3 regions of the Oceanobacillus phoenicis genome follow, and region 1 is predicted to be linked to each of the others. Evidence: riboswitches for the same ligand, from Rfam matches in the RefSeq annotation. Region 1 holds a riboswitch; each other region holds the start of a gene.
What was found. A riboswitch is a leader RNA that binds a small molecule or an ion and turns the genes downstream of it on or off. The one in region 1 is predicted to bind thiamine pyrophosphate.
Positions count from the first base shown of each region.

Region 2: another riboswitch for thiamine pyrophosphate. It lies ahead of thiW (energy coupling factor transporter S component ThiW); the one in region 1 lies ahead of thiM (hydroxyethylthiazole kinase).
Region 3: another riboswitch for thiamine pyrophosphate. It lies ahead of thiT (energy-coupled thiamine transporter ThiT); the one in region 1 lies ahead of thiM (hydroxyethylthiazole kinase).

Region 1 is NZ_JBDFME010000001.1:3,947,965-3,951,146, reverse strand. It holds gene ABC346_RS19765 (Lin0512 family protein) at 3-362, opposite strand; gene thiM (hydroxyethylthiazole kinase) at 396-1,175, opposite strand; TPP riboswitch at 1,266-1,368, opposite strand; rRNA gene rrf (5S ribosomal RNA) at 1,754-1,869, shown strand; tRNA gene ABC346_RS19750 (tRNA-Met) at 1,958-2,034, shown strand; tRNA gene ABC346_RS19745 (tRNA-Asp) at 2,116-2,192, shown strand; gene thiL (thiamine-phosphate kinase) at 2,346-3,182, shown strand, end outside.
Region 2 is NZ_JBDFME010000001.1:171,860-175,041, forward strand. It holds gene ABC346_RS00930 (LytTR family transcriptional regulator DNA-binding domain-containing protein) at 1-934, opposite strand, end outside; TPP riboswitch at 1,029-1,144, shown strand; gene thiW (energy coupling factor transporter S component ThiW) at 1,224-1,715, shown strand; partial or broken gene tenA (thiaminase II) at 1,771-2,409, shown strand; gene thiD (bifunctional hydroxymethylpyrimidine kinase/phosphomethylpyrimidine kinase) at 2,406-3,182, shown strand, end outside.
Region 3 is NZ_JBDFME010000001.1:3,133,098-3,136,279, forward strand. It holds gene ABC346_RS15750 (hypothetical protein) at 1-1,037, opposite strand, end outside; gene thiT (energy-coupled thiamine transporter ThiT) at 1,174-1,743, opposite strand; TPP riboswitch at 1,867-1,970, opposite strand; gene ABC346_RS15760 (M3 family oligoendopeptidase) at 2,030-3,182, opposite strand, start outside.

The DNA of each region.
Region 1 (3,182 bases):
GTTTAATAGCCTACTTCTACAACAGCATTAACAATATACATTAAATCATTTTTATCCTGCTGATCTTCCAGAAAAATCCCACTAGTAGTTGCCAGGCCTCCAGGTAAGATCTCAACAGTGACTGTACCATAAGGAATTAATTGTTTTATTTTGTCGTGATCCAATTTTTCCAGATCCAATGGGATGCCCAGTTTTACATGTACCTTCATCTTATCTAAGTCACCATCTGGTAGAATTTTCTTCATTCCTGGCATAGAATTGGTATGGATTGCATTCATCACAGCTCTTTCTGATGCAATATTCACGTTCTGTCCATGTACATCTACGCCTGTTCTTGTCTCGATAAAGAGAAGATTTTCCAATTGCTTTTCCTCCTTCCATATTGTTACAAATCCTTATAGTTCGTGAACTTGTTTGTATTTTCCTACTTTTTCATCGGATAGAAAGTATAATTCATCGAGTAATGCCGGAATAAATGTTCCAGGCCCAGATGCTTTTTCCATTGCTAATTCAGCTGCAATACCATAACTTGTCACAGCATATATACCTGCTTGATAAAAGTCATCAACTACACTTATAAAAGGTCCAACAAAAGATGAAAGTAAACAGCCACTAGCCGTAATGTTTTGTAGCATTTCATGCCCGTTTTTACATAACGCAGTTCGCCTACCATCTGTCACAACGTCAACTTTCCCAGTTGAGATGACAACCGTATCATATTTTTTAGCGACTGTTTTTGCGATTTCTGGATCGTTTTCTTGAATAATGGAATCTGGCCCCTTTGTTTTTTCTAACTTACCCGCCAACACAGCTATTTCCCCAGCATTAGCACGTATTGTAGCTAGCTTTACCTTTTTAAGTATGTCATCAATGATCTCCGTCCGAAAATCTGTACCTCCAACTGCAATGGGGTCAAGAATAACTGGAACCCCATTCTTGTTTGCTTCCATTCCAGCTTTTAACATTGCTTCTCCCCGGTCTTCCGTTAATGTCCCCAGGTTTAGCACTACTGCATCGGCCATTTCTCCATACTTTTTAGCTTCTCTTGGAGTATGAGACATCGCAGGTGACGCTCCGATAGCGATTAAACCATTAGCAGAAAAATTAGATGCAACTTCATTGGTAATATTAAAAATAAACGGTTTATTTTCTTTAATCTTAGCAATAGCATCCACCAAAAATTCTCCTCTCCTATTAATTTAGAATAAAGAACAAAAAAACCACCCCAAAATGGAGTGGTTATATATACAGCTACAGAATAGGTATAGTCGCCAACTCCACTTTCCTACGCTGGTATTAACCAGTTCAGGTTCAAAGGGATTAAGAAATGAATCTTATCTCAGCCAATTGGCACCCCTAGTGGATTTTTATTTATTCTACCTATATCTTATTTCATTTTTTCTTAAAAGTAAAATTATTCATATGAGTCAATTTTCATCGATACTTAAGTTTTTATTATTTTATTAAAATGTTCGGATTATAACAATGACCTGGTTTGATCGTAATGGAAGTTGGCGGTATCGGTATGATGAAACTTAAAAAAACATAACACTTAAATGTACGCACAAATGTAGATTTTCTAACTGAGACTAATTTAAATTAGCAACTCGTTTAGCGATATTAGATTGTCATATCAACGTTTACTAGCATTTTTTTATAAAAACAAACGACGAAATAAAAAAAGTTTTAAAAAGGTATTGCTTTTTTATAGTTCTATGGATATAATATTACTTGTCCTTGTTTTTAAGGATTGTCTGGTAGCGATAGCGAGAAGGTCACACCTGTTCCCATGCCGAACACAGAAGTTAAGCTTTTCAGCGCCGATGGTAGTTGGGGTTATACCCCTGCAAGAGTAGGACGCCGCCAGACAAGGATAATTTATCCTTAGATTGGATAGAATATGTTAGTATAACACATAGAAGTGTACGACCATATTTTCCCATATCATAATGCATATCGCGGGGTGGAGCAGTCTGGTAGCTCGTTGGGCTCATAACCCAAAGGTCGCAGGTTCAAATCCTGCCCCCGCAACCAAATTATTTATAGTAAATAACTATTACTAAGATCCAGATTCACCATTGAAATACTGGATACCATACATAAGTAAAAAAAGTTGGTCCGGTAGTTCAGTTGGTTAGAATGCCTGCCTGTCACGCAGGAGGTCGCGGGTTCGAGTCCCGTCCGGACCGCCATGAAAATTATATTAGAAATTGTAGAGCACATGGTTTTAATTAAAACCTGTGTTTTTTTAGTTTGTGGACATAATTTAGTCGTCCAATTTTTTTCTTTTTTCTTTTGTTTTTGCTATGATAGTTGGTAGTGAATACAAAGAATGGTGATTTTAAATGGATGAGTTTTCTTTTATAGATTCGATTAAGCCGACATTTTATCAGCAGTCTTCTCTTGTAAAAGGAATTGGAGATGATGCTGCTGTCTTTCGAAGTTCGATGGATATTGTTACAGCAGTAGATACCTTTGTAGAGGACGTACATTTCTCTCGTTCTACTATGGAACCATTTCATATCGGTTATCGTGCATTAGGAGCAAATATAAGTGATTTAGCAGCAATGGGAGCTTTACCTAGTTTTTATTTAGTTTCTATTGTTATACCAAAGAATTGGACTGAAGAGGAGCTATCTCAGATATATTTAGGTATGGATGATTTAGCTTCGAAGTATCACATGGATATTATTGGTGGAGACACTGTTTCTGGTAAACAATTAACAATCTCTATTACTGTGATTGGATATACGAATACAAACAAAGCTCGATATCGTCGGCATGCAAAAGAAGGAGATATTGTTTTTGTTACGGGTACGTTAGGGGACTCTCAAGCAGGGTTTCATATCTTGTCCAATGAAAATAATTATGTTGATCAAGATTTTTATATAAGTCGACATCGAAAACCCGAACCGAGAGTGGCTTTTGCACTAGCTTTAGAAAAACTGGACAGAGTATCTTTAAATGATGTTAGTGATGGCATTGCTAATGAGGCAAGTGAAATTGCAGAAGCTTCTAATGTATCTATTGTTATAAGCGAAAATGACATACCAGTTGCACGTTCTTTTTATCAATTTACGAATGAGCAACAATACCATTGGAAATTATCTGGTGGTGAAGATTTTGAACTTCTAGGAACAGTAGATAAGCACGATTGGAATGTAGTAAAAAAAGCTGCTGAG
Region 2 (3,182 bases), 3.8 Mb from region 1:
ACGTGATCACTTCTCGTACTTTTTGCAAATTTACAATATAAGATCGATGACATCGAAAGAAACCCTGATGTTCTAATTTCTCTTCTAATTGACGAAGTGTAAATGCTGTTCGGAACGATGACCCCTTCATATGTACTACAGCTTGACCTTCTTCGCTTTCAATGTAGTCAATCTCTGGAGGATCAAGAAGTACTATTTTGTCATTTACTTTAGATGGTATTTTATTTAGCTGGAAAGAAAAATCTTGTTTATCTAATCCTTCATCAGAAACATCGTCTATTTCTTGTTTCTCTTCATTTTCTGCCGTTTTTATTTCAACCGTTTGTAACCCCTCTTCATTAAGTCGATATACACTCTCTGCTAATGTAATTGCGCTTTCCATATTAGAAGTCAATATTAATACACCTTTATTATTCTTTTGCAGGTATTTTAAAACATGAACCAATACTCGTTTGGTCTCAAGGTCAACATTTAAATCTGGCTCTTCAAATAGAATAGCACTTGCATCTTGTATAATTATTTTCCCATACTGAACTCGTCTTTGTTCAGACTCTGTTAATTTATTTATGCGTTTATCCTTCACCTCATACAACTGTAATTTTTCAATCAAATCTTGATGATTGACATTCGTTTGATATAATTTTTCCATAAATCGAAAATATTCTTTTATATTCATCCGTTCGTAAAGGCCGTTATTCAATAATTGAAGTCCTAACGCTTGAAAATACTCCACTTTATCTTTTAATGAAATTCCATTTAATTCGATACTACCGTTATTGATTTTTTTATCTCCAACGATCATTTTGATTAACATCTGTCTAACATTTAAAGAGGAGTGAATAGCAACAACTTCTCCTTTTTGAATCGTTAGATTAAACGTCGAAAACAATATGTGGTCTCCATGTCGATATTCTATTTCTTTCAATTGAAGCATCTATCTAATCCCCTTTGAATACTAATTTTATCTACACTAGATGACAGAATTTATTTATTTTGTTACAGTTAATATGAAGTAAATAAATACGAAAAGCAACTACTAGGGGTGCCCAATAAGATGTGTGGGCTGAGAGGAAAGCACCTACTTTCCGACTCTTATGGACCTGATCTGGTTAATACCAGCGTAGGGAAGTAGTCAATAATTTTGATGATTACATTCTCAGTATACCAAAACCAGGTCCTTTAGTTGGGCTTGGTTTTTTTGTGTTTTGGAAAGGAGAGATAAAGTGAGAAACACCCGCGTCTTAACATTGATGGCTGTCCTTGTTGCCATCGGTACAATTGGTTCGCAGTTATTATGGTTCCCTGCTGGTGTCGCCCGTGCATATCCAGTACAACATGCAGTAAACGTTATCGCAGCAGTGTTACTTGGTCCAGGACCTGCTGTTGGGGTTGCTTTAATGATTGGTTTACTTCGGAATCTTTTAGGTCTAGGAACATTATTAGCTTTCCCAGGAGGAATGATTGGCGCTTTATTTGCTGGGATACTCTACCGAAAGTGGCGCTATCGTAGCTTAGCGGTTACCGGAGAAGTTCTTGGTACAGGAATTATTGGTTCTTTACTCGCAGTTCCCTTTGCGAATTTACTTATGGGATCAAGTGTAGGTGCAATCGCCTTTCTTCCGGCATTTTTTGTTAGCAGTGTTTCTGGAGCTTGTATAGGTTGGTTTATTCTATCTCGGGTTCATAAAACAAACTTCATGCAAATCCATACGTAGGAGGAATAGAATGAAATTTACTGAGGAGCTAAGACAAGAAAATGATGATGTATTTATGTTAATTAAGCAGCACCCGTTTGTAGATGGGATAGGAAAGGGAATACTACCATTACAGGCAGTTAGAAATTATATCCAAGCCGATTACGCTTATTTAAATGGATTTATGAAAACCATTGGCATGGCTATCGCCAATGCTGATGATCGTGATGATATTGCCTATTTCAATGAACTCATACAGTTCTCATTGCATGATGAAATTCAAGCACATCTTTGTTTCTGTAATTATATAGATGAGAATTATGAAGATTTACAAGGACATCCTTTACCACCTACAGGAGACCATTATGTAAAACACATGATGTATCATGCACAAACAGGATCTACTGGAGAAGCACTTAGCGCTCTATTGCCATGTCCTTGGACATATTATGAGATTGGCAAACATTTAAAAGATATGTATTGACCAACAGATGATCACTCGTTTCAAATATGGATTCAATGTTATGCAGATACGAAACAAGATATAGAGGAAATGTGTTCCCGGCTTGATCAACACGCTTTACATGCTTCTGAAAAAGAAAAGGCGAATATGAAAATTGCTTTCCGAAAGAGTTGTCAATTAGAATACTTATTTTGGGAAATGGCTATGTCCACTGAGAAGTGGCCGACACTGAAGGAGGATATAAAAAAATGAATAATGTATCATGTACATTAACGATTGCTGGCACTGACCCTAGTGGCGGAGCTGGAATACAAGCAGATTTAAAAACATTTCAAGAACTACAAACGTATGGCATGTCAGTGATTACTTCCGTAGTTGCTCAAAATACTACTGGTGTAACTTCTGTCCATCATATGCCTATTAATATGATTAAAGATCAACTTGAAGTCATTATGAGCGATATGCCGATTCATGCTCTTAAAACGGGCATGATTGCCAATAAACAAATGATGGAGGTAATCTCTAAAAAGATAGAGAAAATAGATGCTCCTTATGTTATGGACCCAGTTATGGTTGCAACAAGTGGTGACTCACTCATTGATAAAGAAGCTCGTTCATTTCTACGAGAATGTCTGCTCCCACAAACAACACTAGTGACTCCTAATATTCCAGAAGCAGAATTTATTACTGGTCTTTCGATTAAAACAACCGAAGATATGAAGGAAGCTGCAAAGTATATCGTCGATCATTTTAATGCGGATGCCGCACTTATAAAAGGAGGCCACATGGAAGGAGAAGCAGTAGACTTTCTATATGACGGATCTGCGATTCATACATTTTCAGCTAAACGAATCAATACAAGAAACACTCATGGTACGGGGTGCACCTATTCTGCTGCTATTACTAGTTATCTCGCTAAAGGATACCCTGTTGTAAAAGCAGTTCAGGAATCAAAGGAATTCGTTACTGCTGCAATATCCAAATCGTTTGAACTTGGTGCCGGGAATGGACCGACAAATCATTGG
Region 3 (3,182 bases), 810 kb from region 1:
TCTACACCTAATATTCTACCTGAAAACTCCGGACTACCAAGAAAGAAGAAACCAGCAATAGGTATAACTGGCCCCATAGCCTTAAAAGCAAATACAAAACCATTTGTAATATGACTTCCTACATAATCTAGTGCGTTTTGTTTTCCAAACGCAATTGTTGAAAGCAATAACAATATTACTGCAACTCCACCAACAAAAGCAGCCCCATCACCACCTACTAATTCTGTATTGGCAATAAATTTACCGTACATCATATACACGACTACAGCTAACAGAGCAATTGGTACAATAATCGCAAATAGTTTACTCCATGTTTGCAACTGTTTCGTTTTAGGCTGGTGTACAGAATGCTCCGACTGTTGCAGTTGTTTTAGCTCCCTTTCGTTTTCCGGATCATTTTTCGAGCGAATATGCTTGCGATAAAGTATATATGCAATTGCAATGGCAACTCCGCCGGCAACTAATGAGAGAATAAGTGAACGATCCGCAACGATACTTGTATCTAAATTTGCAGCAGTTGCCGATAGATTTGGAGCAACTTGAACGATATAATCAGATGATAATGCCATTCCTTGACCGGCAATTGCAATAGCAACTGCGGCTACCATTGCCGGTAACCCCGCTCTAATTGCAGCAGGAACCAATAATGCACAAATTAACGGCACTGCTGGAGTCGGCCAGAAGAATAGTGAAATTACATAGGTTACCCCTATTAATACAAAAAATGATACGTGGCCATTTACCATTACTCTTTGTATTGGCTGTATCATTCGTACATCTGCTCCAAGGTCTTTTAAGGAATGTAATAAGGCAAGCATAAACGTAATAATCAAAAATATACTAAATAATTCTTGTGCGGCAACTAGATTTGCATGAAAGATTGCTGTAAATCCTGAAACGATACTGCCATTAAATACCCATGACAATATAAAAGTTCCTAACAAGGTCGGCAGTACAATCCCTTTCCTGAAAATCATTGTGATGATAATTACGAGTGTAAACACCCCATAAATGAAGTGCGCCAGGGTTAATGTCATCTTACATTCTTCCTCTCCTTGAATGTACTATAACCTATGCAAACAGAAGAATTTTCGCTACTGTAACCTTCTTCACTTAATAACAAAAGTCTGAGAACTCTTGGTCCTCAGACTTTTGTTTGTGTGAGCAAATTGCCTACTTTGTATGAAGTAATGTTTTTGGTTGCTTATGAAATAAAAAGAATACTGCTAATGCACTCAGTATAAAAGAAGGTAACATATACGAGCCGTTATATAAGAGAGAATATAGCCATACTGGTTGACCTTCTACGGCAGATTCAAAGAATACAACCCCAGCAATATAATGTGCAATAAATCGTGCAAATGAGCCGATAAATACTCCTAGAGTAATTAAGAATAAGTATGATTTGATCTTATTTTCTCGTACATTTTTTTGTACTGATTTTGCTACAACTCCCGCTAGACCAATGACAGTAAATGCAATGGCGTAATCAATGAATCCTTGCAATGGCACCAATACAAATGCAGTACCTACAGCAATTTGTAACATACCCCATAGAAACCCTGATAATAAGCCACCTTTTAGCCCCCAACGGAATGCAACAATAAATATTGGAATCATAGCAAAATCGATTGATCCACCTTGTGGCCATAGTTTTATTTGCAATGGAATTAAATCTAGTAATAGTGCAAGCGCCGAAAATACAGCAACCTCAACTAAAAATAACGTCTTTTTTGTTGTCATTATCTACTCTCTCCTTTACGGTCAGAAATCGTTTATTTACACAACAAAAAAGTAATGCCAAGGGGAAGCTTCTTGATGGGACTGCGTCATACAGTCTTTGCTCCGCTCACACATTACTACTATCCATCAAAAAGACTACAATCCCTACGCTAGTACTAACTAACAGGTTCAAAGGGTCAGAACAATCAATGTCCACTCTCAGCCATATGGCTCCCCTTGCAGGCTTTTTCTATTTACTTTTTTGCTATATTTTATTGTACGTTAATCTGGTTATTTATACAATAGTTTATAATTGAAGAAATGTCTCAACATCTTCCACACATAAGGAAATTGCCTCTTCCCAAAAATCGGATTTCGTCAAATCAACATGTAAATGTTTTTGTGCCAATTCCTCTACAGACATTCTTCCGGTATCCCTTAGTAAAGCTATATAATCATCTTCAAAATTCCCGCCTTGTTCTTGGGCATGTTTATAGATTCCCAGACTAAATAAATATCCGAATGTATACGGGAAGTTATAAAAAGGTACTCCAGTTATATGAAAGTGCATTTTTGAAGCCCAGAAATTTGGATCGTATTCATCAAGCTTATCGCAGTATGCTTCTTTCTGTGCTTCTACCATCAATTGATTTAAGCGTTCTGTCGATACCATACCTTTTTTTCTTTCTTCATAAAAACGTGTCTCAAACAAAAATCTGGAATGTATATTCATAAAAAATGCAATACTACGCTGAATTTTCAATTCGAGTTGGGATCTCTTTTCTTCTTTTGTTGCTGCAGATTGTACAGATGCATCTGCAACTATCATTTCTGCAAAGGTAGATGCTGTTTCCGCTACATTCATAGCATATCTTTGATTTAATCCATTAACATCGTTCATTACATGTTGGTGATAAGCATGTCCGAGTTCATGAGCCAACGTCGCGATATTAGAAGACGTTCCAGAATAAGTCATAAAAATTCTTGTTTGCTCACTGTTTGGAAAACTTGTACAAAAACCTCCAGGACGTTTTCCTGGTCGATCTTCTGCTTCTATCCAATTTTTTTCAAAAGCCATTTGAGCAAAGTCTGCCATTTTAGGACTAAATTTCGCAAAATGATTAACGATAAATGCAGCACCTTCTGAATAACTTTTCTTTTCCTCCGCTTTGCCAATCGGAGCACCAATGTCATAAACAGTTAATTTATCTAGCTCCAGTAATTCAGCTTTCTTATCTAAGTATTTTACAAAATACTGTTTATTTCTTTCTATTGCTCCCCACATTGCATCGAGTGTTTCTTGTTTCATACGATTTTTCTCTAACGGTTCTTTTAGAACATTATCCCATCCGTAATGCTTGTAGGTTTGTAGTCGAAACCCTGCCAGATGATTTAATGTTTGGCTGATTAAATCTGCTTCTTTTTTCCACGTTTTAGATATTTGATCAAATACATACTTT